DNA from 3 places in the Clostridium gasigenes genome. Region 2 is predicted to be linked to each of the others. Evidence: predicted binding sites of a transcription regulator. Region 2 holds the regulator's gene; each other region holds the start of a gene.
What was found. Region 2 encodes LexA, which represses DNA repair genes until DNA is damaged. Its sites were predicted from a motif close to CNAACANNTGTTNG; they were not measured.
Positions count from the first base shown of each region.

Region 1: J1C67_RS01400 (putative DNA modification/repair radical SAM protein) is a predicted target of LexA. The motif match lies at 6,226-6,239, and genes of this name have one in related genera.
Region 3: uvrA (excinuclease ABC subunit UvrA) is a predicted target of LexA. The motif match lies at 5,364-5,377, and genes of this name have one in related genera.

Region 1 covers NZ_CP071376.1:288,124-298,490, reverse strand. The annotation lists gene J1C67_RS01435 (oleate hydratase) at 1-174, shown strand, start outside; gene lepB (signal peptidase I) at 453-1,046, shown strand; gene J1C67_RS01425 (formate/nitrite transporter family protein) at 1,261-2,037, shown strand; gene J1C67_RS01420 (branched-chain amino acid aminotransferase) at 2,105-3,127, opposite strand; gene J1C67_RS01415 (hypothetical protein) at 3,453-3,620, opposite strand; gene J1C67_RS01410 (RidA family protein) at 3,696-4,073, shown strand; gene J1C67_RS01405 (TIGR03915 family putative DNA repair protein) at 4,082-4,819, opposite strand; gene J1C67_RS01400 (putative DNA modification/repair radical SAM protein) at 4,836-6,182, opposite strand; gene J1C67_RS01395 (ABC transporter substrate-binding protein) at 6,403-7,452, shown strand; gene J1C67_RS01390 (DUF3867 domain-containing protein) at 7,558-8,127, shown strand; gene J1C67_RS01385 (ABC-F family ATP-binding cassette domain-containing protein) at 8,252-9,808, shown strand; gene J1C67_RS01380 (DUF1835 domain-containing protein) at 10,002-10,367, shown strand, end outside.
Region 2 covers NZ_CP071376.1:3,246,923-3,257,289, forward strand. The annotation lists gene mutS (DNA mismatch repair protein MutS) at 1-1,568, shown strand, start outside; gene mutL (DNA mismatch repair endonuclease MutL) at 1,596-3,599, shown strand; gene miaA (tRNA (adenosine(37)-N6)-dimethylallyltransferase MiaA) at 3,618-4,547, shown strand; gene hfq (RNA chaperone Hfq) at 4,596-4,841, shown strand; gene J1C67_RS15230 (methionine gamma-lyase family protein) at 4,950-6,227, shown strand; gene J1C67_RS15235 (DUF3267 domain-containing protein) at 6,324-6,914, opposite strand; gene lexA (transcriptional repressor LexA) at 7,071-7,676, opposite strand; gene J1C67_RS15245 (hypothetical protein) at 7,886-8,275, shown strand; gene J1C67_RS15250 (hypothetical protein) at 8,339-8,866, shown strand; gene J1C67_RS15255 (tyrosine recombinase XerC) at 9,001-9,981, opposite strand.
Region 3 covers NZ_CP071376.1:1,553,645-1,564,011, reverse strand. The annotation lists gene J1C67_RS07520 (peptidoglycan D,D-transpeptidase FtsI family protein) at 1-637, opposite strand, end outside; gene J1C67_RS07515 (FtsW/RodA/SpoVE family cell cycle protein) at 641-1,876, opposite strand; gene J1C67_RS07510 (FHA domain-containing protein) at 1,887-2,339, opposite strand; gene uvrA (excinuclease ABC subunit UvrA) at 2,416-5,241, opposite strand; gene uvrB (excinuclease ABC subunit UvrB) at 5,532-7,499, opposite strand; gene J1C67_RS07495 (hypothetical protein) at 7,873-8,460, shown strand; gene J1C67_RS07490 (nucleotidyltransferase substrate binding protein) at 8,943-9,329, opposite strand; gene J1C67_RS07485 (nucleotidyltransferase domain-containing protein) at 9,322-9,615, opposite strand; gene J1C67_RS07480 (hypothetical protein) at 9,797-9,934, opposite strand; gene J1C67_RS19650 (hypothetical protein) at 9,942-10,070, opposite strand; gene J1C67_RS07475 (DUF2922 domain-containing protein) at 10,341-10,367, opposite strand, start outside.

The DNA of each region.
Region 1 (10,367 bases), 1.2 Mb from region 2:
AGTCAATTTGTTGAAATAGCAGAAGATATGGTATTTACAGAAGAATATTCAGTTCGTGCAGCTAGAATGGCAGTATATAAATTACTTGGAGTAAATAAAGAAATATGTCCAGTAACTCCATATAAACGTGATCCTAAAATATTAAAAACTGCAATAGCAACTAGCTATCGTTAAAAACTAAATTAAATTAAACTAGATTTAATTAATTAGAGCCACATTATTAAAGTGGCTCTAATTTTTTTTGTTTTTCAGCAAACCCTGCGCTGCTTTATATCATTTAGATAAGCTGACTTTATATGTGCAATTAAGGTTAGTTAGTTTACTATGCCTAAGGCTTATTATTTAACATAGATATGTAAAAATATTGAATTGATATGATATAATTAATATAATAGGTGGTAACTAATAAGTTGCGAGTGAAGAGTTAATTATTTTATAGGGAGGGCATATTAATGATTAAGAATAAAAATATAATGAAGGAAATTAGAGGTGGAATTTTTTCTGTGCTAGTAGCAATTTGTATAGTTTCAATAGTTAATAGTAAGGTTTTGGCAAATGTAAAAGTAGAACAAAGTTCTATGGACAATACATTACATGATGGACAACATCTAATAGTGGATAAATTAAATTATAACTTTAGTGAACCTAAAAGGGGAGACATTATTATATTTCTTGAGAATTGTAAAAGGGGAACTATTATTGAAGACACTAGGGAGAATATAAGATCAATACTTGGTAAAAAAAATAATAACAATAATAGATTAGTAAAAAGGGTTATTGGAGTTTCCGGAGATGAAGTTGATATAAAAGATGGAGTTGTATATTTAAATAATGAAAAACTAGATGAACCTTATGCAAAAGGTGAAACTATAAGTAACGATTTTAAACTTCCAATTACAGTTTCAGAAGGTAAGTTATTTGTACTTGGAGATAACAGATCTGTAAGTAGAGATAGTAGAAAATTTGGACTTATTGATTGTAATCAAGTTGAAGGAAGTGCATCTTTTAGAGTATATCCATTTGATGAAATAGGGTCTATTAAATAAATAGGGTGATATGTACTAATTAAGACATCTCCAAATAAATAACAAGTTAGTATTCTTGTATTCTAGATAAGTATATTAAAAATAGGGAGCTTTAAAAGCGTTAAGAAGGGTGAACTTCCAATTTTAATTGAAAAATTCCATAAAAGGTTGTATTATATATAAGGAATTGTTAAAAACATAACAAGAAAATATACTTGAGTTAGGCGGGATGTAAATGTACAGTAATGAAATTGATAAAATAGCCCATTCGGCAGAAGTTAAAATTGGGTTATACAAAAAAGGAAAAACTAGATATTTAACTAGTGCAATCATTGGAAGTTTATTTGTAAGCCTTGGTATTATGCTTATTTATACTATTGGTGGAATAATGAAGCATGGTGGTTCAGCAAATTATAAAATAGTAATGGGATTATCTTTTGGTGTTGCTTTAAGTTTAGTTTTAATGGCTGGTGGAGATTTATTTACTAGTAATGCTATGATAATGACACTTGGCGGACTAGAAAAGAAAGTTACATGGAAAGATGCTTTAACTATTTGGTTTGGTAGTTGGATTGGTAATATAATAGGTGGAGTAATTGGTGCTACACTATTCGTACAAGCCGGACTTGCTAGTGGAGCTAACTCTTATATTGGAGATTTTATAGTAAGTAGTTCAATTACTAAAATTGAGATAGGATTTATGCCTCTTTTAATAAAGGGTATATTATGTAACATACTTGTTTGTTTAGCTGTATGGATGACATATAAGCTAAAAGAAGAAACAGCGAAAATATTAATGATATTCTGGTGTTTATTTACATTTATAACAGCAGGATTTGAACATAGTGTAGCTAATATGGGAATGCTTGCAATGGGTTGGATGATTGATCCTGCACAAGTGACTTTAGCTGGTTACGCGTATAACATAATTGTAGTATCTATAGGTAACTTTATAGGTGGAGTAGTGTTCGTAGCACTTCCGTACTATTATATAACTAAGGATAAAAAATAAAATACATATATAATAAAATCAAAAGGTTAAGTTTTCATTTGTTGAAAACTTAACCTTTTTTATTTACTTAAACTTTGTAGATCCAACCTTCTGGAGCTTCTACATCTCCAAATTGAATTCCACAAAGAATTCTATATAATTCTTTTACAATTGGGCCAACTTCAGTTTCACTATGGAACACATGAAGTTCATCTTTATAAGATATTCCACCAATTGGAGTTATAACAGCAGCAGTGCCACAAGCACCAGCTTCTTTAAATTCACTAAGGTTATCAGCCAATACATCCCTTTCTAAAACTTCAAGATTTAAGTAGTCTTTAGCTATATCAATTAATGAATACTTTGTTATACTTGGAAGAATTGAAGGTGATATTGGTGTAATAAATTTATTATCCTTTGTTATTCCAAAGAAGTTTGCAGCACCTACTTCTTCTATTTTCGTATGGGTAGCTGGATCTAAGTAAATACAATCTGTAAATCCTTTTTCAGCTGCTATTTTATGTGGTTGCATTGACGCTGCATAGTTTCCACCAACTTTTTGTCCACCAGTACCTTGAGGTGCAGCTCTATCATAATCTGAAATTATAAAGTTGCATGGAGCAAGTCCACCTTTAAAATATGGACCAACAGGCATACAAAATACTGAAAAAATATATTCTGAGGCTGGTTTAACCCCTATGTTATTTCCAACACCTATCATAAATGGTCTTAGGTAAAGAGTAGCTCCAGTTCCGTAAGGTGGAACAAAGTGTTCATTAGCTCTAACAACTTGCATGCAAGCATCAATGAACTTTTCTTCAGGAATTTCAGGCATTAATAACTTCGCATTACTGTCATTCATTCTTGCAGCATTTCTATTTGGTCTAAATAACTGTATTTTTCCATCTTTAGTTCTATAAGCTTTAAGGCCCTCAAAGCATTGTTGCCCATAATGAAGAGCAGTAGAAGCTTCGCTTATTGTTAGCATATTATCTTCAACTAACTTTCCTTCGTCCCATTGACCATCTTTCCAAATTGACAAATATCTGTAATCAGTTTTAATATAGTCGAAAGTAAGTTTACTCCAATCAATGTTTACATCTTTACTCATTTTAATCGCTCCTTTTATATCTTGTGTAACTATGATAAACGAATTTATTTTTTAAAAATTCTTTATTCATATAATATCTAATTTTACCACTTTTGAGGCAGGACATAAATAGTTAATCCAATAAATCCAAAAAAATGCTAAATTATAATTGTTATTTCAATAGAATATTGCAGAAGGAAAGAAAAGAGCGTATAGTTTTAATATAAATAGTCTATTATTTTTTTTGTATCTAACTAGAATTGTTTTTGAAAAGGAGAGAAGTATTGGACCTTAAAAAGATAATCAAAAACAATTCTAGAAGTTTATGACCTATGGGAGAAGCTAATTAAATATCGCAGTTATCTGCTTCTTCCCCGTATCGAACGGTGCCATTAGTAGAAAATTTATCCTTAGGGGAATTATCTATAAAAACACCGTCATTAGGTTCAGGAGATGCATTTTTTAAATTTTTGTTATTAATGTTAGTATTATTTTTTTGGGGTTTTTTACTCAAAGTAAAGACCTCCTTATTAATTATTTGTAGTTAGTATATGTTAAAAATAAATAAATATACAAAGGAAGTGTAGTTATGAAAAGAGAAATTATTTCAACAAATAATGCACCACAAGCAATAGGACCATATTCACAAGGAATGAGAGTTGGAGATTTTATTTTCACATCAGGACAAATTCCAGTGAACCCAGCAACTGGAGAATTAGTTATGGATATACAAAAGGCAACTAGACAATCTTTAGAAAATGTAAAGGCTGTTTTAGAAGCTGCTGGAACTAGTTTAGATAAGGTTGTTAAAGTTTCTGTATTTGTTAAAAATATGAATGATTTTGCGCTTGTAAATGAAATATATGCAGAGTACTTTAAGGAAAATCCACCGGCAAGAAGCTGTGTGGAAGTAGCAAGATTACCAAAAGATTCAGTTATAGAAATAGAAGCTATAGCAACTATTTAAGCAAATTATTATTTCACTTCAGTAAGATGTTTCCAATAACGTTTAGGCATTTGACCTTTTTGATGTCTAGGGTTTGCTCTTTCTTTTATTGTAACTGAAGTGAAATAGTCTTTCCAAAGGTCATGGAAGCCATCTGTATAATTTTTTAATTCGTTATAGGATTCCATATCCATTTCGACAATTTCCCAGGAAATTGTATTATAAATTGAAGCAAGTCCACGATTTATATCGTGGATAATCCAATATTCACCTGGAAATCTTCTTTGAAAATGTGGTGAAATAAATTCTAATATATTATTATCTGGCTCAATTGAAGAATAAAGAAATTTATCGTTAATATAAGAAAATCTAACAAATCCCGTAAATCTATGTGATTCAAGAGAAATTTTTTTATTTATACTATCAATAGATTTTACTAAATCATTATGAAGATATTTGTGTATGTCAGGTCCAATTTTAAAAGCTAATTTAAGATAGTTAAAGCATAACATGCCCTTATCTTCTTTATTTGATAAAAAAACATTATATAATTTATTTAAGCAAAGTGGATCAATTTTAGTAACTATAGAGGTTTGTACTTTTTTATGTTTTATAGTATCAGTTTCTATATTAACTACTTCGGAAAGAAAATCTACTTCATGCTCATATTTAGTAGAGATAATATTTGGTGGGGTAGTAGCATAAAACCCATCATAAATAGAAGTTAACAAACCTTCAAAAGTTCCATCGTAAAAATATATAATCAAAATAAAATCTCCTTTCTTAAAACTGTCCAGTAGTTGAAGTATAGGTATCTTTAGGTAAAAGTATTTTCTTTTTCTCAGGTAATAGTATACCGCTACTATTAGGTTTAATATCATCAAAAAATGAAAGTTGTGATAAGTTTTGCCTATCTAAAGAAGGCTTATCCATATATAGTAGTCTATTTCTAATCTTTTCATCATCAAAGGAAACATCACCATAATATTTGCCGGTGCATGTTATAAAATATTGGGCACGTTTAAGTATAATTCCAAGCTTTCTTAAATCCTCAAAATTTAGTGTGTGAACTTTTCTTGTTATAAGAATTCTTTTTGCAGATATTACCCCTATACCAGGAATTCTAAGAAGAGCTTCATAGGAAGCTTTATTAATCTCAATTGGAAATTTATCAATATTATTTAAAGCCCAAGATGTTTTAGGATCAAAATTTAAATCAAAATTATCATCTTTATTTTTCAATAATTCTTCAGCTTTAAACCCATAAAACCTTAAAAGCCAATCAGCTTGATAAAGCCTATGCTCACGAACAAGAGGTGGATGAGTAATGTCTGGTAAAAAATTATTATCTTTTATAACAGGAACATAAGCAGAGTAATAAACTCTTTTAAGATTATAAGTGTTATAAAGATTTTCAGAAAGGTTCAAAATTTTATAATCACTTTCAGGGGTAGCTCCAATAATTAATTGAGTACTTTGACCACCAGGAACAAATAGTGGAGTTGATTTTATTGTTTTCTTCATATAGTTATGTTCAATAATATTATTTTTAATAAGATTCATAGGTGCTAGTATTGCATGCTTTGTCTTTTGAGGTGCAAGTAATTTTAGGCTACTTGAAGAAGGCAGTTCTATATTTACACTCATTCTATCTACAAATTCGCCAGCTTCTTTAATCAAAATATCATCAGCCCCAGGAATTGCTTTAAGATGAATATAACCGTTAAAGTTTTCTTCAAGTCGTAATTTTTTAACAACAGATAATAAAAGTTCCATAGTATAGTTTGGAGATTTAAATATAGCAGAGCTTAAAAATAAACCTTCAATGTAATTACGCTTATAGAAATTTATTGTTAAAGAAACAACCTCTTCAGGTGAAAAGATAGCTCTTTCAACATCTTTTGAAGAACCATTAACACAATACTTACAATCATAAATGCAATTATTAGTAAGTAGTATCTTTAAAAGAGAAATACATCTACCATCAGCAGCAAAACTATGACAAATACCATTAGATGAAGCATCGCCAAGTCCATTATTTTTATTTTTACGTTTAGAGCCAGAAGAAGAACAAGACACATCATATTTTGCAGCAGCAGATAATACTTGTAATTTTTCGTTTATATTCAAATTAATCACCCTTATTTTTATAGATTTATAAAAATAATTATAGCGAACAAATGTTCTATTTGCAATAATAATAAATTTAAAAGTTATAAAAATATAATATTTTAAAGAGTTCAGAAATATATTCTGTTAAATTTATACTTTTCAAATTTCAAAATAAACTATATAATAAATGATAATGTTTATTAGTAAATAAAAAATACAATTAAAAGGGAGCAAACAAATGAACAAAATATTTAAAATTACTGCTTTATTGTCAATAATGGTTTTAGGAGTATCTTTATTTGTAGGTTGTGGAAAAAAATATGAAACTACAATTAATATTTTAAACTATGGAGAAAACATTGCAGATGGAGTAATAGAAGAATTCGAAGAAAAGTATGATGTAAAAGTAAACGAGAAAAAATTCGATGAAATGGAAACTATGTACATAGAAGCAACTTCAGGAAAGGTTGAATATGATGCAATTTTAGTTTCAGATAACATGGCTGACAGATTAATTCAAGAAGGGAAGCTTCAAAAATTAAATAAAGAAAATATACCAAATTTACAAGAAATGAATGAAGATGATTTGGCAAAACCATACGATACAAATAATGAGTACACAGTTCCTTATATGAATGGAACAATTGGTATAGTATATAATAAAGATTTAGTAAAAGATCCAGTGGATAGTTGGAATATAATGTGGGATAAAAAATATGAAAAGCAAATTTTCTTATTAAATTCACAAAGAGATACTATTGGAATGGCTTTAAAAAGATTAGGATATTCAATAAATAGTACAAGTCATAAAGAATTAGAGGAAGCAAAACAATCTTTAATAGATCAGAAGCCTCTTGTTTTAAAATATGGTGCGGATGATGTTATGGATATAATGAGACAAGGGGAAGCTGCAATTGCTATGATTTGGTCAGGTGAAGGGTTAACGCTTGCAGATGAAAACGAGAACTTAGAATATATAGTTCCAAAAGAGGGAGCAGATTTCTGGTTAGATTCATGGGCAATACCAACTAATGCAAATAATAAAGATGTAGCAGAAAAATTTATTAATTTTGTAAGTGAAAAAGAAAATGCATTAAAAATAGCAGAAGAAATTGGTTATACAACTCCGCATAAAGGAGCAATGGAAGCTCAATCAGATGAAGTTAAAAACAATCCAGGGGCTTATATGCCAAAAGAAGTTATGGATAAATGTGAAGTATATAAACATTTAAACACAGAAGAGTTAGAACTTTATAATGAAGTTTGGACAGCAATAGGAACAGATTAATAAAAAGTTAAGGAATAGTAATAGTTTTTTAAGAATATGGAATAATAAATCTTAGTATTGTATAATGATACTAAGATTTATTTTATAATTAGGGAGATGTTTTAAATGGATAAAGTAATAGATTTTAATCAAATTAAAAATAAAGCTAGTGAAAAAGATATGGATAAGGATATAGATAAAATTGAAGCATACATGTACTCTTTATATTACAAAATGGCAGAGGGAAAATTAAATATGGCTGAGTTCACAAAAGAAATAACATTATATATGGAAGAAAATAATATATCTCAAGATAGATTTTTAAAAATGCAAACTAAACTTATGGAGCGATATGGTTTAGATACTGGAGCCTTTGAAAAGCAGCTTAAAGACATGGGATTAAATAATATACACGCTGATGCAAACAGCTATGAAAAAGCAAGAAAAGCAATGGGATTCCAAGAGAAATATAAAGAAAGAATGGAAGTAAAAGCTGTAAGCACATACTACATTAAAAATGAGAAAAACAATGTGATTATATATGTTGAAAGTGAGAATGTAATTTTAAAAAGCCCAGGGAAAATTGATTTAGCTGATTTAGAATTAAATGAATTTTTATGTTCATACAAAAAAGTATTAGAAGATAATTCTTTAAAAATATCTATTTGTGAAGATGTAAAGGAATATATGTATTAAGGTATCTCAAAAATAGATATAGTAAAAGAAAAAATATCTTTATTTTATGACATAATAGTTTATAATAAATAAGGTGTGATATTAAATTGCACCTTATTTGTCGTTTGATTATAGGAGGAAAAATATGAGTGTTTTATTAGTGAAAAATATGAATCATGGTTTTGGTGACAGAGCTATTTTTGAAGACGTGTCATTTAGACTTTTAAAAGGTGAACATGTAGGGTTAATTGGAGCAAATGGTGAAGGTAAATCAACTTTCATGAATATAGTAACAGATAAGCTTATGCCAGATGAAGGAAAAGTAGTTTGGTCAAATAATGTTAGAGTTGGATACATGGATCAACATGCGGCTTTAGTAAAAGGACAAAGTGTAAGAGATGCATTAAGAGATGCTTTTAAATATTTATTTGATTTAGAAGCGGAAATGAACTCTCTTTATGAAAAAATGGGGGAAGTTACAGAAGAAGAACTTAATAAAATGCTTGAAAGAACAGCTACTATTCAAGATCTTTTAGACCATAATGGTTTTTATGTAATTGATCCTAAGGTTGAAGAAATTGCTAAGGGTCTTGGGTTATCAGGTGTTGGGTTAGATAAAGATGTAGATGATTTATCTGGTGGACAAAGAACGAAAATTCTTTTAGGTAAATTACTTCTTCAAAAGCCTGACATACTTCTTTTAGATGAGCCTACAAACTATTTAGATGAAGAACATATTGAATGGCTTAAGAGATATCTGCAAAGTTATGAAAATGCATTTATATTAATATCTCATGATATTCCATTCTTAAATGAAGTAGTTAACTTAGTGTATCATGTTGAAGAAAGAAAGCTTACTAGATATGTAGGTGATCATACTGAGTTTATGAGATTATATGAAGATAATAAAAAAAGACATGAGCAAGCTTTTGAAAAACAACAAAAGGAAATTGCAAGGCTTGAAGATTTTGTAGCTAGAAACAAAGCTAATGTAGCTACTTCTAATATGGCTAAATCAAGACAAAAGAAACTTGATAAAATGGATGTTTTAGAATTATCTAAAGATAAACCAAAGCCAGAATTTAGATTTAAACAAGCAAGAACCGCTGGAAAAGTTATATTCGAAACTAAAGATTTAGTTATAGGATATGATAGTCCATTAACAAAACCACTTAACTTAGCTATGGAAAGAGGTCAAAAGATAGCTTTAGTTGGAGCAAATGGACTAGGAAAATCTACACTACTAAAAAGTTTGCTTGGAAAAGTTAAACCATTAAGTGGAGAAGTGGAACTTGGAGATTATCAACACATAGGATACTTTGAACAAGAGGATAAATCAGGAAACACAAACTCATGCATGGAAGAAATATGGCAAGAGTTTCCAGGGAAAACACAATATGAAATAAGAGCCTCACTTGCTAAATGTGGATTAACAACAAAGCAAATAGAATCTAAAATAATGGTATTATCAGGTGGAGAAGCAGCAAAAGTAAGACTTTGCAAGATATTAAACAATGAAACAAATATATTAATCTTCGATGAGCCTACTAACCATTTAGATGTAGATGCAAAAGAGGAATTAAAACAAGCATTAATAGCATATAAAGGTACAATATTACTTGTATCCCATGAACCAGAATTCTATAGAGATATAATAACAGAAACTTGGAATTGTGAGGATTGGACAACTAAAATAGTATAGTAGTTCCATAATTTGAAGAGTTAGTGTAAAAACTAGCTCTGTTTATGTTATAAAAAATTAGAGTGAACAAATTGACAATAAATTATTTGGATAATAACATTTAAGTAGGTAAGTTACAAAGTTAGTAATAAAGGTTGAGAATAAATGAAAGTAAGATTTTTAAAGGGGAAAATATTATTTTGGGGAGGAAGTTATGGTGAAAATAATACATATAGGGTTTTCAGAGTGTGCGGGTATAAGTTTAAGACATGCTTTTAAAAAGAAAGAGTCAATAGAGGAGAATGAGGTTATCACATTTGATGATGATATTTCGCAAGGGCCTATAGCGGATGTAATAAATGTGGGTGACAGAATTAATTGGTGGAATAATATTTATAAAGAAGATAAGTTAATTCAATCTCATGGTGAGAACTATTTACAACAAGAGTATAGTAGGATTTATAAAAGTGTTCATAAAAAGATTTTGAGAATCAAGAACTCAGATGTAATTTATTTATGGTATGGAAATTGTGGTAGTGAGATTTGTGGTATGTTGTATACTTTGGAACTTTTAAAGGGG
Region 2 (10,367 bases):
TAGATGAACTTTTAGATGTAAATGAACTTTTAACTAGATCACTATTAGATGATCCAACGCTATCACTTAAAGAAGGAAATATTATTAGAGATGGTTTCAGTAGTGAAGTAGATGAACTTAGAACTGCAAAACTTCACGGTAAGGAGTGGATAGCAGCCCTTGAGCATAAGGAAAGAGAATTTACTGGAATTAGATCATTAAAGGTTGGATATAACAAAGTATTTGGTTATTACATAGAAATTTCAAGAGCTAATTATGGATCTATTCCTGAAGGAAGATATATAAGAAAGCAAACTTTATCTAATGCTGAGAGGTTCATAACGCAAGAGCTTAAAGAGATGGAGGAAAAGATACTAGGGGCAGAAGAAAAGCTTGTAGGGATTGAATATGACCTTTTTATAGGTATAAGAGAACAAGTTGAAGAGGAAATAGGAAGACTTAAACAAAGTGCTAGAATTTTAGGTAACTTAGACGCATTATCAACACTTGCGTTAGTAGCAGTAGAAAATGATTATATAAAACCAGAAGTAAACGAAAGTGGAATTATAGATATAGTAGACGGAAGACATCCTGTTGTAGAGAAAGTAATTGGAAACGGAGAATTTGTTTCTAATGATACAATTTTAAACAGTGAAGATAATCAACTTCTATTAATTACTGGACCTAATATGGCTGGTAAATCTACTTATATGAGGCAAGTAGCATTAATTACACTTATGGCACAAATAGGTTCTTTTGTTCCTGCTAAAAAGGCTAACATATCACTATGTGATAAAATATTTACTAGAATTGGTGCATCCGATGACTTAGCAGGTGGAAAATCAACTTTCATGGTAGAAATGTGGGAAGTATCTAACATTTTAAAGAATGCAACTTCAAAGAGTCTTGTTCTTTTAGATGAAGTTGGAAGGGGTACTTCAACTTATGATGGATTAAGCATTGCTTGGTCAGTAATAGAACACATATGTAATAATGAAAATTTAAGATGTAAAACATTATTTGCTACTCACTATCATGAGTTAACAAAACTTGAAGGTGTTATTCAAGGAGTTAAAAATTATTCAGTAGCAGTTAAAGAAATAGAGGACAATATTATTTTTCTAAGAAAGATAGTTGAAGGTGGAGCAGATCAATCTTATGGTATAGAAGTTGCGAAGCTTGCAGGTATTCCTATGGAAGTTATAAATAGAGCGAAAGAGATATTAGGTTCTCTTGAAGGAAATAAAACTTTGGAAATAGCACATACTAGAAATACTAAAGAATCTATTATTAATTTAGATACTCCTTGTGATGAACAAGAGATTTGTATAACTTTAGTGAAAGAAAATAATAAAACAGATGAAAATGTCAAGGTAGACAAAGTTAGTGAAGTATATGATACAATAGAAGAAAAAATAACAAATAATAAAATAGATATTCATAATAATAACTTCCAGATGGATTTTACAATGATGGAAAAGGAATCTTTAATAAATAACATATCATCTATTGATATTATGGGCTTAACACCTATGGATGCTATGAATACTTTATATAAAATTGTACAAGAAGCTAAAAGTTTTAAATAAAAATCAAAATAGAGGTAGGGTGGGAATATGAAAAGAATTAATATTTTAGATCAGAATACTTCAAATAAAATAGCAGCTGGAGAAGTGGTAGAGAGACCCTCCTCTGTTGTTAAAGAACTAATTGAAAATTCTATTGATGCAAATGCTAAAAATATTACTATAGAGATTGAGGATGGGGGATCTGCATTAATTAGAATTATAGATGATGGCGATGGCATACATAAGGATGACATATCAAAAGCATTTTTACCTCATGCAACTTCAAAAATTAAATCAGTTGAGGATATTTATTCTATAAGCTCACTAGGGTTTAGAGGAGAGGCATTAGCTTCTATAGCATCAGTTAGCTGTGTAAATTTGAAAAGTAAGCCTCAAGATGAAGATTTTGGCGCTGAAATTACTATAGAGGATGGAAAAATATTAGAGATTAAAGAGGTAGGACTAAATAAAGGAACTATTATGGAAGTTAAGGATTTATTCTTTAACATCCCAGCTAGAAAAAAGTTTTTAAAAACCTCATCAAGAGAAGGCTCTTTAATTAATGATATAGTAAATAGAATATCCTTATCTAACCCAGATATTTCTTTTAAATATTTTAACTTTGGAAAGAAAATTTTACATACATATGGAAGTGGAAACCTCAAAGATGTAATAAGAACTATTTATGGGAAAACTATAAGTGACAATTTAATTTATTTTGAATCTAATGGAGATGAAATATCTATAAGTGGATATATAGGAAAAGAAGAAATAGCAAGAGGTTCTAGAAATAATCAAAGCATTTTTGTTAATGGAAGATATGTGAAAAATAGAACTTTAGTTGCAGCAGTAGAAAATGCCTTTAAATCTTTTGCTACAGTTAATAAATTTCCTTTTTTTGTTTTATTTGTAGATGTATATCCTGAATTTGTAGATGTTAATATTCATCCAAGTAAAGAAGAAATTAAATTTAAAGAAGATAGAGTTGTATTTAAGAAAGTTTTCGAGGCTGTACATAGAGCTTTTAAAGAAGAGGTATTTAACTCTTTCCAAGTGCCAGAAGAAAGATATAATGAACAAAATGAAATACCTTCTGGAGTTGTAGAGAATATGTCTTTCAATATTAATTATAAGGAAGCTCCTTATAATTATGAAAAAGAAGAAAAATTAAAAGAATCACCTGAAAAAGCAGTAATAAGAGAAGTGATGACATCTATAACTATCGATGATGTTAAAAAGGAAGAGGAGCTATATAACAAGTTACGCTCCTTAGGCGATAAAGGTAAGTTAAATACTACTGACGGATCTCCATTTCAATATAATACTGACATAAGCGTTAAAGATAGACTTGTTGTTTCAGCTGATGATAAAGCAACTAATGTAATAAATAGTTTAAGTGATAACAGCATAGATTATGAGAAAATAGAAGTTTATAAATCAGAAATCCATAAAAGTGTTGAAAACTCACCTAAATTTCCAAAGCTTAGAATTATAGGTCAGTTTAATAAAACTTATATTTTAGCAGAATTTGAAGAAGTGCTTTATTTAGTAGATCAACATGCAGCTCATGAAAAGATATTGTTTGAGAAGTATTTAAAACAAATTGAAAGTGGTAGTATTATAATTCAACCATTGCTTATTCCAGCTTTAATTGATTTAACTATTGATGATTATTGCTATTACGAAGAAAATAAAGAGATTTTCAATAAGGCTGGATTTAATATAGAAGCATTTGGAGGAAATACAGTATCTATTAAGGAAGTCCCTTATTTCCTTGGAAAATTAGATCCTAAGAATTTATTTATAAGTATATTAGATAACCTTAAAAACTTAGGGTCAGGAAAAACAACTGAAGTAAAATATAATAGGATATCTACAATGGCATGTAAAGCGGCAGTTAAGGCTAATGACTATTTAACTGAAATAGAAATGCAAAAATTAATTAATGATTTAAGATTTATAGAAGATCCTTTCCATTGCCCGCATGGTAGACCCGTTATTATTAAATTTACTTCTTATGAGTTAGATAAAAAATTTAGAAGAATCGTCTAGATAAGGAGATTACTAACTATGAAAAAAAAAATACTGGTTCTTGCAGGGCCAACAGCAGTTGGTAAAACTGAATTATCTATTAAACTTGCTAAAGAATTAAATGGAGAGATAATTTCTACAGATTCTATGCAAATTTATAAACATATGGATATTGGCTCAGCTAAAATTACTGCTGAGGAAATGGATGGGGTAGCTCATCATATGATAGATATAGTTGAGCCACATGAAGAATTTTCAGTTGCAGAGTTTAAGCGAATTGCTGAAATATGTATTGAAGATGTTTTAAGACGCGGTAAGCTACCTATTTTAGTTGGGGGCACAGGGTTATATATAAATGCCCTAACTTGCAATATGACATTTACAGAGGCAAAGAAGGATGATACATATAGAGCTGAACTTGAATCCTTAGCTAATGAGCATGGAAATGAATACGTTCATGGGTTACTAAAAAAAATTGATCCTATAAGTTATAGGGATATTCATGCTAATAATAGAAAAAGAGTAATTAGAGCATTAGAGGTATATAAAATAACTAGCAAACCTTTTAGTTCTTATAATCTAGGTAAAGATATTTATAATGGTAAATATGATGTTTGTTATATAGTTTTAAATATGGATAGATCTAAACTTTATGGACGAATAGACAAAAGAGTAGATATGATGATGGAAAAAGGATTAGTAGATGAATGTATAAATCTTAAAAATTTAGGTAATACTTCAAATATGCAGTCAATGAAGGGAATAGGCTATAAAGAAGTGTTTTACTATTTAGATGGAGATATATCTTTAGAAGATACTATTGATCTAATAAAACAAGGGTCAAGAAATTATGCTAAAAGACAATTAAGTTGGTTTAGGCGTGACCCAAGGGCAATCTTCTTAGATAAAGATGCTATGAAAGGTGACGAAATATTCAGAAAAATAGTTGGTGACATTGACAGCTTATAAGGTTATAATTAATTTATAAATATAACTAATGTGTCGGAGGTACTAGAAGTGAATAAACAAATAAATAATTTGCAAGATATTTTTCTAAATGGAGCTAGGAAGAATACGGTTCCAGTTACTATTTATTTAACAAATGGTTTTCAATTAAAAGGTTATGTTAAGGGGTTTGATAGTTTTACTGTTGTTTTAGATTCTGATGGTAAACAAATGTTAGTATATAAACATGCAATTACTACTATAACCCCAGGAAAGCCGATATCATTTAATAATAATATTGAAGATAATGAATTTTAGGAAATAGGCAAAATAATTTTGCCTATTTTATTTTTCGTGTTTTTTTAGTATAATTAGTAATAAGGTGTTTAATTTTGTTTAAAAACGCTGAATTCAAGGAGGCTTATTATGTTAAATATAACTAAAGAAATGATGATGAAATCATATAATATAAAAGAAAATACTTTTGAATTATATAAAAAAGCTTTAAAAGACGTTGAAGAAAGCTTTAAAATTTACGATGAAATAAGAGAATTTAATCAATTAAAGGTTCTAAAAGCATTTCAAGAAGAAAGGATTAGTGATGCACATTTTACTAATTCATCGGGATATGGATACGATGATATTGGAAGAGATTCATTAGATAAGGTTTATGCACGAATATTTAATACAGAATCTGCTTTAGTTAGACCTCATTTTGTAAATGGAACACATGCTATAGGCTGTGCATTAATGGGAAATTTAAGACCGGGAGATACTATGGTTAGTATAGCAGGTACTCCATATGATACTTTGCTTAATATTATAGGAATTAACGGAAAAGAAAATATAGGTTCTTTAAAAGAATATGGTATCAAATATAAACAAGTTGATTTACTTAATGAAAAATTTGACCATGAGAAAATTAAAGAAGTTTTAACTTCAGATAATTCAATAAAACTTATACATATACAAAGAAGTACTGGGTACGGGTGGAGAAAGTCATTTTTAGTATCCGAGCTTGGAGAAATAATTAACTTTATAAAGAGTATAAGAAATGATGTTCTTGTATTTGTTGATAATTGTTATGGAGAATTTATAGATATAATAGAACCAACTGATGTTGGAGCTGATTTAATAGCAGGTTCATTAATTAAGAATATCGGTGGGGGAATTGCACCAAGTGGAGGATACATAGCTGGAAAAGCTAATTATGTTCAGCAAGCAGCATTTAGATTAACTACGCCTGGAGTAGGTGGAGAGTGTGGAGCTACATTTGGACTAATGCGAACTTTGTATCAAGGGTTGTTCTTAGCGCCTCATATATCTATGGAAGCGGTTAAAGGAGCTATTTTTGCATCAAGAATAATGGAACTTGCAGGGTTTGAAGTATTACCTAAATATACAGATAAAAGAAGTGATATTATTCAAGCTATTAAAATAGGTAATAGAGAACAGCTTATAAAATTCTGTACTGGAATACAAAAAGGATCTCCAATAGATTCATTTGTAGAGTGTGAACCGTGGGCAATGCCAGGATACACAGATGAAGTAATTATGGCAGCAGGCGCATTTATTCAAGGATCATCAATAGAACTTTCTGCTGATGCACCAATAAGAGAGCCTTTTATTGCTTATTTACAAGGTGGATTAACATTTGATCACGCTAAAATAGGTATTCTTATTTCGTTAAATAATATAATTTAAATATTTATTGATAAATAGGGGACGTGAAAATAAATAGCAAGTCAAATATGCGAAATAAACTCGATGTATTGACTTGCTATTTATTTAAAGTTAACCTTATTCTTTTATAGATTCAGATTTAAAATAAAAATCATATTCATTAACTATTAATTTCCCGTTTGGGGGTGCATTTTTGATAACAAAAATAAAATTTAATAAATCCACTCCAGATTTAATTGAATTTGCACTAGCTATAGCATATAAGAATAAATTAAATCCTAATAAATAGCTTGCTACAGTAGGTATAATAGTAAACACTATAAATGGCAGTATAATTAATACTAATGCTCTTGATTTAGATATAGTCCCGTCGAAATAAGAAACTAATTTTAATTTTATTAAAGAATATCTGATAATTACATTATCTTTAGTTTTATAACATAGTACATGTAAAAATTCATGAGGAATTATTATAAACAAATAACTCACTACTAATAAAACTAAGAATATAAGTCCTGTTTTTAATACTCTATCTAAATAAAAAAGATTATAACCTAGCCCAAAAGCATAAATACAAGCCATAATCAATTCAATAAGTAGTTTTATAAAGCTAAAATGTTTTTTTTTAAGTGAATGAATTGCTTTCCATTCATTATTTAAATCTAAACAGGTACAGTTATATGGAGTATTTCCTTTTAAAAATTTCATAAATAACCCTCACAATCACATATTATTATGTGACTCTAAAGGGTAGGGAACTGAAAGAAAATAAAAAGCCAAAGAACCTGACTGGTTATTTTTTTAAAATTCCTTATACATATTAAATAAAAAAGAGTCACACAATAATGTATGCCTCTTTTTTATCTAATATGTTCTAAATAATCCGACCAACTTTCCTAATATACTACAGTCTTTAACTATAATAGGGGATAAAGCATCATTTTCGGGTTGTAATCTAATATGATCACTTTCTTTATAAAAGGTTTTTATAGTTGCGTGATTATCTATTAAAGCAACAACAATATCTCCATTAACAGCTGTTTGATTTTGTTCTATAATAGCTAAATCACCGTCGTTTATACCTGCATTAATCATACTGTCACCAACAACCTTTAGCATAAATAGTTCCTGATTATGTTTAATATAATCAATAGGAATAGGAAATAAATCTTCTATATTTTCTGTAGCTAAAATAGGTATTCCGGCAGTAACTCTACCTATAATGGGTATATAAAGCATTTCTTTTTTAGGGCAATTTGGATCTATAATTTCTAAAGCTCTAGGTTTAGTAGGATCTCTTTTTAGCAATCCCTTTTTTTCTAATCTTTTTAAATGACCATGAACAGTAGAGGTTGATTTTAAATTCACTGCATCGCATATTTCTCTAACCGATGGCGGATACCCTTTATTGGCAGTGTGTATTTTTAAAAATTCAAAAATTTCTAATTGTTTATCCTTTAAAATATTCATTTTAACACCTCGCTATTATCAGATTATAACATATATATATTAGGTAATCAAACTTATGTTCTTGTTTTAATATTGGTCAATTTTATTATAGTATATACATTAAATAAAAAAAACATCATTTTTCATTGCTTAAATGTATAAAGTTAGCTATAATTAAGTTTGCTTAAATTTTATAAAATAAGTTTATAACTAATAGGTGGTGTTTATATATGAATAAAAAAATATATACAGAAGATGATTATTGTGATGTGTATGAAGGTAAAATATGTGATAATTGTGGAGATTGTTTACAACAAGAAGGTATAGATGTAAGAGCAATAAAAATTGAAGAAATATCTAAAACTGTAGAAGAAAATGAAATTTTAGAAGCAAAATTTAAAACAGAACTAGAAAAATTAAGATTAGAAGCTGATAAGGAATTGGAAGAAAAAACTATTACAGCGGAAGAGTTTCTAGTTGAGGATGATGCTGAAACAGAATACGTAGATGCCTTTGAAAATATAGAGTATCTAGATGATATGGAATTATTTGATGAATTAAATTTAGAGGAAATGACAGAAGAAGTTTTTCCAGGTGTTAGAAGATTTAAAAATAAATAATGAATACTTTTCCCTCCTTTGTTTACACTATATTTATAAGGTAAATAAAAGGAGGATATTTTTATGAAAAAAAGAGTTGTTATATCATTACTGACATTAGCTACTATAATAACTGTATTTGTATCTTGTTCTACAAATGAAAAATCAATAGATAATACTAAAAATGTAGTGGAAAAAGGAAAAGAGATGATAACTGGTGATGAAACTACTGGAAAAACAGTTAAAAACTATAGTGATAATAAAAAAGTAAGTGATTATAATCTAGAAAATTTCAAGTTAGATATGGAGTCAAAAAATTATAGAGTAGAGATCATAGCCAAAGATAAAGATTTTTTTGACGCTCCGAAGTTTGAAGTAGAAATTGGGGAAGATAAGGTTTCTGCATATGATTATGAAGAACTTAGTACTTTAGAAAAAGATACCTCAGCTATAACAGAGAAGGGGTTAGTTATTAACGGGACAAAATCATCTTGGAATAAAACACCTCATTATTATAAGAAAGGTGAACTTCTTATAATTTATGATGGAGATGATATTAAAATTATAAACTCTTTATATGAGATACTCGGTTCAGAATTATACAACACATAATAAACATTATGTAAAACTAATTTAAAATATTTTTAATTATAAAAGAGAAAAATGCCATTTTCAAAGATTTAGAACATCCGTTCTGAATCTTTGAAAATGGCATTTTAATAATATATCTAAAAAAAACAAATAGATTATTTAATATTAGCAAGAGGATTAGAATTTACAGCATCACGTAACGTATCATTATCTACATGTGTATATATCTGGGTAGTTGCGATATTTTCATGGCCTAGGATGCTTTGAAGACTACGTATATCCACATTGCCATGCTTGTACATTAAAGTTGCAGCTGTATGTCTAAGCTTGTGAGGTGTATATTTATCATTACTCATCCCTGAACTGCGAACATGTTTTTTGACTAGGACCTCAACAGTTCTTTTATTGATAGGTTTTTGACGAGAGGAGAGGAGTAAGTATTTTTTTTCATCATCAGTAGCTTTAAAATCCTCTCTAACAGCTAAGTAAGCATAAATAGATCTAATGCAAGCTGCATTTAAATAAACAGTCCGTTCCTTATTTCCTTTACCTATAATAGTTAGAATATCACCTTTTATTTTATCTATTTTAATACTGCATAACTCCGATAATCGCATACCGCAATTCAAAAATAGAGTAATTATACAATAGTCACGTTCAAAATTTTTATTTTCTTTATTCATTGAATGTAATAAATTTACACTTTCATCTAAGGTTAAGTAAACAGGTTGCCTTTTGTTTATTTTAGGAGATTCTAACTCTAAAGTTGGGTTATCATCAATAATTTTAGATTTACCTTGTAAGAATTTAAAGAATGATTTCAAGGTTGCTACTTTACGAGCCCTTGCGTGAGTACCATTACCTCTTTGTTTTTCGGTAAAGGATAAAAAAGCATATAAATCCGTAAGTTTTATTTTTCTTATGAAGCTATTGTCGATATCGTTTATTTGTATTTCTTCAAATTCTAAATTTTTATCGAATACTAGACCTTTATAAACTTTTAAAAATCTAAAAAACATAGTTAAATCAACTTTATAAGCTTCGATAGTGTTATTTGACTTACCTTTAATAGTTTCTAAATAATTCAAGAAATCTATAACACATTGAGGTAAATTAATTATTTTAGCTTCTGAAATTCCGAATTTATCTTTAATTTCTAACTTGTAATTATTATCTGTCAGTTTATTTAAAACCGGGCTAATTTTATTTTTGCTAGATATTTTGCTAGCTTTTTTTAGAGTTCTATTTAAACCTAATTCTTTAAGCCAAATTTGAATATATCGAATGCCAACATTATAAATTTTTGATAGTTGACTAGTTGGCAATTTATGCTTTTCTACTAATATATATAAATCCTCGATTATAAACTCATATATTCGTTCTGAATTCAAATTATAGTAATTAGAATATATATTATGAAGTTTCTTTTTGTCAGTAGAATTTAAATCTATATTAATTAAGTCTTTAATTTCTTTAGTGTACTCATAATTTTTATATTTATAAGATTTCGTTGTTAATTGCA
Region 3 (10,367 bases), 1.7 Mb from region 2:
TTAAATACCCAGCTTCGCTGTTCTCAGCTGTTGCTCCTTCTATTGCAAGCTTCATGTTGTTTGGATCATAGGTTGGCTTTGATACCATTGCTAGTATTTCTCCTGTTTTAGGATTTAAAGCAACAACTGCACCCTTTTGATCTCCAAGCAAATCATAAGCTGCTTTTTGGGCTTTGGGATTTAAAGTTGTAACTACCCCATTACCTATTTTTTCATCTTCTTGATTTCTCTCCTTAAAAAATGTTTTCAAATCAAAATCTTTGAAGAATTTTCTTAAGTTATTACCTGCTCCGCTATATTTACTTAATTCACTATCAAATTCCTCTTCTAGACCTGTTATTCCATATTGTTCATCTATATATCCTAAAGAATGTGTATATAAATCTTTATAAACATATTCTCTATCTTGACTTAACTCGTCTATTCTTTTACTTTTAGTTAACGCTTCACCATTTCTATCGTAGATTGTACCTCTTATAACTTCATTTCTTTTTGCCCAAAGCCTTACATTCCCTGGCATTGCTGCAATATCAGGTCCCTTAAAAACCTGGAAGTACACCATATATGATATTAAAGCTATAAAACAAAAAAGAAATATTACCATTACATTCCTTACATTTTTTCCTAAATCGTTCATATATTATGCCTCCTCTGAAATTTTCTGAAGTATTCCAAGTGCGAAGAATATTGTAAGCATTGAACTACCACCATAACTTATAAGTGGAAGTGTTATTCCTGTTAATGGAATAACCTTAAATACTCCTCCTATAATAACCAGCGTTTGACAAGCTATCATAGTACTGAATCCTACAGCTACAATTTGAGAGAATTTTTCATTTGTTACGAAGGCTGCTCTAATTCCTCTATAAAACATTAAGAAATATATAATCATAATTCCTACTGCAAATATCATTCCAAGTTCTTCACATATTGCTGCAAATATAAAATCAGAGGTTGCTACTGGTATATATTCTGGAAGACCTTTTCCAAGCCCTGACCCAAAAAGCCCCCCTGAAGATATTGCATATAGCCCCTGAACTATTTGTCCCCCTGCTGTTTCTACATATTTCCAAGGATCTTGCCATATTTCTATCCTTTCCTTAACATGCCTAAACATTCCATATGCAGCAACTGCACCTACTGATGATAACCCTAAACATGCAAATACATACTTCTTTTTAGATGTAGTTATATATAACATGGTTACTGATATCCCAAAGAATATTAGAACTGATCCTAAATCTGTTTGAAGAACCATGCACGCCATAGAATACATTGCTACTAAAGCTGGTTGTATTAATTGTTTAAAATCACCTTTCATTTTGCCCTTATTTTCATAAGTCATTAATGCTGATGATAAATATAACACTAGTGCTATTTTACCAAACTCTGAAGGTTGAAATCCAAATGGTCCTATATATACCCAGTTCATAGCCCCATAGGTTTCAACATGGAATATTTTCCCGTAAACAAATCCCAGTGGCATAAGTACCAATGTACCTATTAAATATATTTTTTTATACTTTGCAAAACTCTTTAAATCTGGCATTATTACTACAATTAAAATATAAGCTATAATCCCAAGTATTACCCAAACCAACTGTTTCATAGCTTCTACTGGTTTAAGCCTATAAATCACTGCTACTCCAACTACTGCTAAAATACTAGCAAAAACGAATAAAAATTTATCTCCATCCGGATAAAACTTTCGTATTACATAATGAGAATATGCTATTATTCCGCATAATAACACTCCCATTCCCATTGCTTTATAATCAAATTCTTTTGGTAATAAAGCTAAGTTTGTAAATAGAAGTAAGCATAGTAGGTAGATTAATTTTAAGAGTCTTTTCTCATACTTTACACTACTTTTCATACTTTCACCTCTATTTCTTATCTGACTTAATAACCTTAAATATTACACTTCCGATTCTTATTTTATCATTTGGCCTAAGCTTGGCTCTTTGGTCAATTTTTTCTTCATTAAGAAAAACACCATTTGTACTCTCTAAGTCTTCTATATATACTTCATTATTTTTAATAGCAAGCCTTGCATGGTTTCCTGAAGCGTACTGATCTGTTAATTGAACTGTATTACCTTCTTTTCGACCTATAGTTATAGGACCCCTTAAAAGTAACATTGTTCCTTCTTCTAAGTTATCATTATCACCTGCTTTTAACACTTCAATTCCATAATTTTTCTTGGCTGTCCCTTGTCTTCTTTTTCCACCAGTTTTAACATCTTTATACATAATTTTTAGAGCATAAAAAATAATGACGTATAAAAGTACCATAAATGCTATTCCAAAAATTATATTTATTAGTTTCGAAGAACTCATTCTTTCACCTCAAATTTAAGTTATATTTACTATATATATATTAAGACTTTTAGGTAAAAATAACAAGTCCTATATACTATTGCAATATCTTATTAAGATATTTACCAGTATATGACTCCTTATTCTTACATACAGTTTCTGGAGTACCACAAACTACTAAACTCCCGCCTTTGTCTCCACCTTCTGGTCCTAAATCTACTATATAATCAGCACACTTTATCATATCTAAATTATGTTCAATAACAACTACTGTGTTACCTGCATTTACTAATCTTTGAAGTATTTCTACTAATCTATTAACATCATCAATATGAAGTCCTGTTGTTGGTTCATCTAAAATATATAAAGTTTTACCTGTACTTCTCTTTGAAAGTTCAGATGCAAGCTTTATTCTTTGAGCTTCCCCTCCTGATAACTGAGTTGATGGTTGACCAAGTCTTATATACCCAAGTCCTACATCAAATAATGTTTGCATCTTATTCTTTATTCTCGGCATATTTTCAAAGAACGTTAGCCCTTCTTCTACAGTCATATTTAATATGTCATGTATAGATTTCCCTTTATATTTAACTTCTAAAGTTTCTCTATTGTATCTTTTTCCCTTGCAAACCTCACAAGGAACATATACATCTGACAAGAATTGCATTTCTATTTTAATAATTCCATCACCTGTGCAGGCTTCACATCTTCCTCCTTTAACATTAAAACTAAATCTTCCTGGTTTATACCCTCTCATTTTAGCTTCATTTGTTTGAGAAAATAACTCTCTTATAATATCAAAGGTTCCTGTGTAAGTTGCTGGGTTAGAACGTGGAGTTCTTCCTATAGGCCCTTGATCTATATCTATAATTTTATCTATGTTTTCAGAACCTGTTATATCTTTATGTGAACCTACTGGATTTTTACTTTTATTTACTATTCTATTTAAACCTTTATAAAGTATTTCGTTAATTAATGTACTTTTTCCAGAACCCGAAACTCCTGTTACCATTGTTAATATTCCAAGAGGGAATGTTACATTAATATTTTTAAGATTATTTTCTTTTGCCCCTTGAATCACTATTTTATTTCCATTTCCTTTTCTTCTTTCACTTGGACAGTTAATTTTCTTTTCTCCTATTAAGTATTGACCAGTTATGGATTCTTTACACATCTTAATATCTTCTAATGTTCCACTTGCTACTATTTCTCCACCATGTTCTCCGGCTCTTGGCCCAATATCAACTATAAAGTCTGCTTCTCTTATAGTATCTTCATCATGTTCAACTACAATAACAGTATTTCCTACGTCTCTTAGGTTTTTAAGAGTTTCTATTAACCTGTCATTATCTCTTTGATGAAGTCCTATACTTGGCTCATCTAAAATATATAATACACCCATAAGTGCTGATCCAATTTGAGTTGCAAGTCTTATTCTTTGTGATTCCCCTCCAGATAAAGTTCCCGCGGTTCTTGAAAGATTTAAATAATCTAAACCTACATTTAATAGAAAATTTAATCTACTATTTATTTCTTTTACAATTTGATCACTAATAATTTTATCTTTTTCTGAGAATTCTACTGAATTTAAGAATTCTAGTTCATCTCTTATTGGCATCTTCGTAAATTCGTAAATATTTTTATCCCCAACCATTACTGCAAGTGCTTCTTTTCTTAATCTAGCTCCCTTACACTTTGGACAATGATTGTTACTCATATATTGCTCTATATCACCTTTTATAACATCAGAATTAGTTTCTCTATATCTTCTTTTAAGAGCATTTATTTCCCCTTCATAAGCATAAGAGTATTTAGCAGTCATTCCTTCTTTTGTATAATTTACAGTTAGCTTATGTCCCTTTGTTCCATAAAGTAATAAATCTACTTCTTCTGGTTTCAAACTTTTAATTGGCTTCTTAAGGTTTAACTTAAATTCTTTACTCATTGCTTTTAATATAGCTAATGTCCAGGAATCATCCTTTAATCTACCTTCACCCCAAGTTGCTATTGCACCTTCCATAATACTTAAATCTTTATTAGGTATTACTAGATTCTCATCTATTTCTATTAAAGCTCCAAGACCATCGCAATAATCACATTTACCAAAAGGTGAATTAAATGAAAATAATCTAGGCGCTAATTCATCTATACTCATTCCACATTCTCTACAGGCAAATTTTTCACTAAATAAAATATCTTCTCCACCAATTATATTAATTAAAACTAATCCTTCTGATAATTTCAATGCTGTTTCAACTGAATCTGATAATCTGCCTTCAATTCCCTCTTTAATAACTATTCTATCAACTACCGCTTCTATGCTATGTTTTATATTTTTATCTAAATTTATTTCCTCTTCTGTTAAGTCATAGATTTCTCCATCTATTCTTGCTCTAATAAAACCATTCTTTTTAATATTTTCTAATACCTTTTCATGAACACCCTTTTTCCCGCTAATTATAGGTGCTAAAATTTGAATCTTAATTTTATCCCCAAGCAACATAACTCCATCAACAATTTGATCCACAGATTGTTGAGTAATTTTCACTTTACACTTAGGACAATAAGGAACACCTACTTTTGCATATAAAAGTCTTAAATAATCATATATTTCCGTTACAGTTCCAACTGTTGAACGAGGATTTTTACTTGTAGTTTTTTGATCTATAGATATAGCTGGTGACAACCCTTCTATAGATTCAACATCTGGCTTATCTATCTGTCCTAAAAACTGTCTTGCATAAGAAGACAATGATTCTACATATCTTCTTTGTCCTTCTGCATAAAGAGTATCAAAAGCAAGAGATGATTTCCCCGACCCTGATAACCCTGTAAAAACTATTAATTTATCTCTAGGTATTTCTAAAGAAACATTTTTTAAATTATGTACCTTAGCACCCTTTATTATTATTTTATCTTTCATGTACCCAACCACCTTTTCTTCTAATTTATAAGGCATACTTATAAAAATATATATCCCACATTACCTTATTATTTTTTTCAAATTCTAAATTTAGTTTCTGCATATATTCTAGAAATTAATCACGAACATATATTCTTTATTCTATTTTAGATTTTAATATAATTATTGTCAATTATATTATATATTATTTAATAATTTTTATTTAGATATACCATACTCATTTAAAACATAATAGCCTAAATAATAAAAAACTGGATTTAACATCTATCCCTAATGTTAAATCCAGTTTACTATTTCTTTAACTTTTCAATAATATCTCTTAATTCTGCTGCTCTTTCAAATTGCAGATTTTTAGCAGATTCCATCATTTCTGATGTATATTTCTTAATTAACTTCTTCTTATCTTTTGGATTTATTTCTTCTAAGTTTTCAGTATTATATTCTTCTGGATCTTCAGCAACTTTCGATATCGCTATTAGTTCACGAATATCTTTCTTTATAGACATTGGAGTTATTCCGTTATCTTCATTGTATTTCATTTGAATTCCTCTTCTTCTATCAGTTTCCTTCATAGCCTTATCCATAGATTTAGTAATTCTATCTGCATACATAATAACTCTACTGTCTAGGTTTCTTGCAGCTCTACCTATAGTTTGAATTAATGAAGTTTCAGAACGCAAGAACCCTTCTTTATCTGCATCTAAAATTGCAACTAAAGCAACTTCTGGTATATCAAGCCCTTCTCTTAAAAGATTTATTCCAACTAATACATCAAACTCACCAAGCCTTAAATCTCTTATAATTTTCATTCTTTCCATTGTAAGTATCTCCGAATGCATATACTCTGCTTTTATTCCCAAGTCTTTTAAATACTTAGTTAAATCTTCCGACATTTTCTTAGTTAACGTTGTTATTAAAGTTCTATATCCCATTTTTGTTATTTTTAATATTTCTCCATACAAATCATCAATTTGCCCAGTTACTGGTCTAATTTCTATAACTGGATCTAATAACCCTGTTGGTCTTATAATTTGCTCTGCTATATTTGTTGAGTTATCTAGTTCATATTGTGCTGGAGTTGCACTTACAAATACTATTTGATTTATTTTCTTTTCAAATTCTTCAAACTTTAAAGGTCTATTATCATAAGCGCAAGGAAGTCTAAACCCATACTCCACCAAGTTCTCTTTTCTTGCTCTATCACCTGCATACATTGCTCTAACTTGTGGTAATGTAGCATGACTTTCATCTATAAACATTAAAAAATCCTTTGGAAAGAAATCTAATAAAGTTTGAGGAGGCGTTCCTGGAGCTCTCCCATCTAAAACCCTTGAATAGTTTTCCATTCCATTACAATATCCCATTTCCCTTATCATTTCTAAATCATAATTAGTTCTTTGTCTTAACCTTTGAGATTCTAATAATTTTTCTTGAGCATTAAGCTGTTTTAATCTATCCTCTAATTCATCCTCTATAATATGCATTGCCTTTTCTAAAGTCTCAGTAGATGTTGCAAAATGCGATGCTGGGAAAATTGAAATATGCTTTCGCTCTCCTACAATAGTTCCAGTTACCACATCAAATTCCCTTATCCTTTCAATTTCATCTCCAAAAAATTCTATTCTAACACCTTTATTTGAAGATGATACAGGAATAATATCTAAAGAATCCCCTCTAACTCTAAAAGTTCCTCTAGTAAAAGCTATATCATTTCTTTCATATTGTATTTCAATTAATTTTTTTATTATTGTATCCCTATCCTTTTCCATTCCTACCCTTAAAGAAATTGTAAGCTTTTTATATTCATCAGGATTACCAAGTCCATAAATACAAGAAACTGATGCAACAATAATTACATCCCGTCTTTCTAAAAGAGCTGCTGTTGCAGAATGCCTAAGCTTATCTATTTCATCATTTATAGAAGCATCCTTTTCTATAAAAGTATCAGTATGAGCAACATAGGCCTCAGGTTGATAATAATCATAATAAGAAACAAAATATTCAACAATGCTATCAGGGAAAAACTCCCTAAACTCCGAACATAGCTGAGCTGCCAATGTTTTATTATGAGCCAAAACCACAGTAGGCCTCTGCAATTGTTGTATTATATTTGCCATAGTATAAGTTTTACCCGAACCAGTTACTCCAAGCAAAGTCTGAAACTTATCACCCTTATTTATAGAATTAACTAAACTCTCTATAGCCATAGGTTGATCACCTGTAGGCTTAAAGTTAGATTGTATTTTAAATTCTGACATACCACACCTCCTTAAATAATCTGTTGTCTTTATTATTCACTTATATTTTTTTCATATTCCTTAGAGAGCTTCTTTAAAATAACTAGTCAAATTCTAGTCTATTTTCTTTCAGCTCCCTTATGTATGTTTATAAATCTATTTTATCTTTTCTTTCCTCATTATTCAAATTAATTAAAAATTATCATTACTGGGATTATATTTTCAAATGGTTATTTTTCTCTATTTATTGTAAATATGGTATAATTGTATTGTTGAAATATTTACAAAAAGTTAATCATACGTATATATTATTACTGAAAATTATAAAAATATATATCCACAAATAAACTTTATTGTGTTTTTTAATACATATATTTAGAAGGAGTCTATAAATATGCTTAAATTTTTATTTGTACTATTTATAACGCTTATGGTTTTTATAATTAGTTACAGAGTAAACAAAAAAAATAAACCCATACTGAAACTACCTAGAACACTAAGTATAATATCTAAAATAACAGCTATATTATGTTTAGTTATAGCTCTAACAATGATTGCCGATATTCTTCTTCCAAAGGATACCTTAGAGGTTCAAGTTATTAAAAGTGGTAATTCAAATACAGTATATTTTGGTATATACAGTGAAGATTTGAATGAAGTTGCCTATAATACACTAAAAGATAATGAAAAAGTGAAAATAGAAGTTTCAAAAATTTATGATGAAATAAAAGAAATATCTCTAATAGAAAGAAATAATGAAGTGCTAACCTTTCCCACAGTTGATAATTATACCTTTTTATTTATGATAGTTTTATTTTTACTACCAAGTTATATCTTCATTAGACATATATTCACTAAGATAACAAATGACTTTGTTTATTATATCCTAAGTATTTTATCACTGGTTCTAGGATTTGTAGGGATTATTTTAATCATTAAACTTTTTCTAGTTCATGTTCTTCATATAGTTGAAAGAGTGTAATAATCTACTCATGGTCTATATAAATTAAATAGTTTCAAAAGAAAAGGAGAGAAATATGACTAAAAAATTATATAACAATATTAATAATGTGTTTTTATGTTTATCATTTATATTAATTATATTGCTTTTAAACTATGACTATTTATTTAATATAATTGCAGTTACATTGCTTCTATTTTTAAGTATTTCTATGTTCATAAATAGCAAATATAAGTTTACTAAACATAAATATACAAACTTTAAAATTGACTTATATATAAGTATTTTACTTTTTATAATTTCTTTGACAGGTTTTATTTTTTGTTTGGTTGATTAAAAGGAACAAAAAACAGGGTGGACTAGTAACTAAAGCATTACTAGTCCACCCTATATATTAAAATTATTGTTCTTCCTTATTTAAAATTAAGAGTTAAGAATTATTAATTCTCAATTCTTAATTAAAATAAATTCTCCAAGTGCAACACTCTCTTTTTCAGAATAATCTACTCTAAACTCTTTTTTAAATCATTAAATTCAATAATATACTTTTCCTTTACTAGCTTAACTATCGTAACAGCAGTTGCTTCATCATACATGTGAGAAGTTCTTTTTCTATCAAGCATCATTTCAATCCAAATATCTCCATTTGAAATTAATTGTTGTTTAAATGCACACCTAATAGTACTTCTTGGAGATAGTGCCTCATCTAATATACCTTGATCTTCTATATGTAATTTCATCGATTTCCATGCTTGTTCAAATGTAAATTCAAATCTTTGTATTATTCCATCTACTACTAAATCATCAGTTATATCTTTTTCTAGAGCCTCTTCAAGCCTTTTTAACGCTTTGAAAAAATCTCCTTTTCTTTCACCTAGTTTTTTACTCATTATATATTTGAATCCCTTCACTAATTATATTTTCTATTAACTCTTTTTTAGATAATTCATTAAAATTCAAAATATCAAAACTTAAAGGCGTATTTGTTTCCTCTATATCCATACTTACCTTTGCGTGTGTTAAATGATTTATATTCTTGCCGAACAAACATAAATCTATATCCGAATTGTATTTATTATCTCCTCTTGCCCTTGAACCAAATAAAATAACTTTTTCAACTTCTATATATTGATTAAATATATTTTGTAATTCTATTATTAGTTTTTCATCTAACATTTTATCACCTTCTTAATCATTATATTTTCAACCACCCCATTAGCTGGTAATTGTCTCCTGCTCAAAGACCCTTATTATGTAAACCCCATTTTCAGAATTTGCTGCTTTTTTATTATCAATGTAAATATTTTTCGCAGCAGCGTCTGCTAAGGCTTCTACTTCAAGTGAAATATTTCTTTTATCATATTAAAACTTCCATATATAATTTTACTATTTTAGCAATACTACATTCTTCTGAGTATTTCATTAGTAAATTAATTTTTTTCTCTTTTCTTCGAATATATTCTCTAAATGCTTCATTAATAATATTTTTATCCATCTTGTGCCTATATCTTATGTAATTCTAAAGCAGATGTAAGACAAAATACTCCATTAGGAACTACTTTTACTTCTTTTATAATATTACTATATTTTTCAACTTTTTTCAATTTAACAACTGCTACTTTTAAACTCAAGCAGGTATTTACTCTATTTCTTACTTTTTTGTAACATTATTCTTTTTTGCTTTTTTTGATTTAACAATATCGTTTGGAGATTTATTGCAAACTACATTAGGAAAAGATAAATCATATAGCTAATGATGATTTACATACAATATCAGAGTATAACAAGAACAATAATGACTGGTTGCTAACCTTTATCTTGCAGGATTCCCACCTGCTATATAGTCATAACAAAATGACCTAAAAGTTTATCACTTCTAGGTCATTAAATTCCTCTTAATACTAAAGTTCTACATCTGTAGTTTCTTT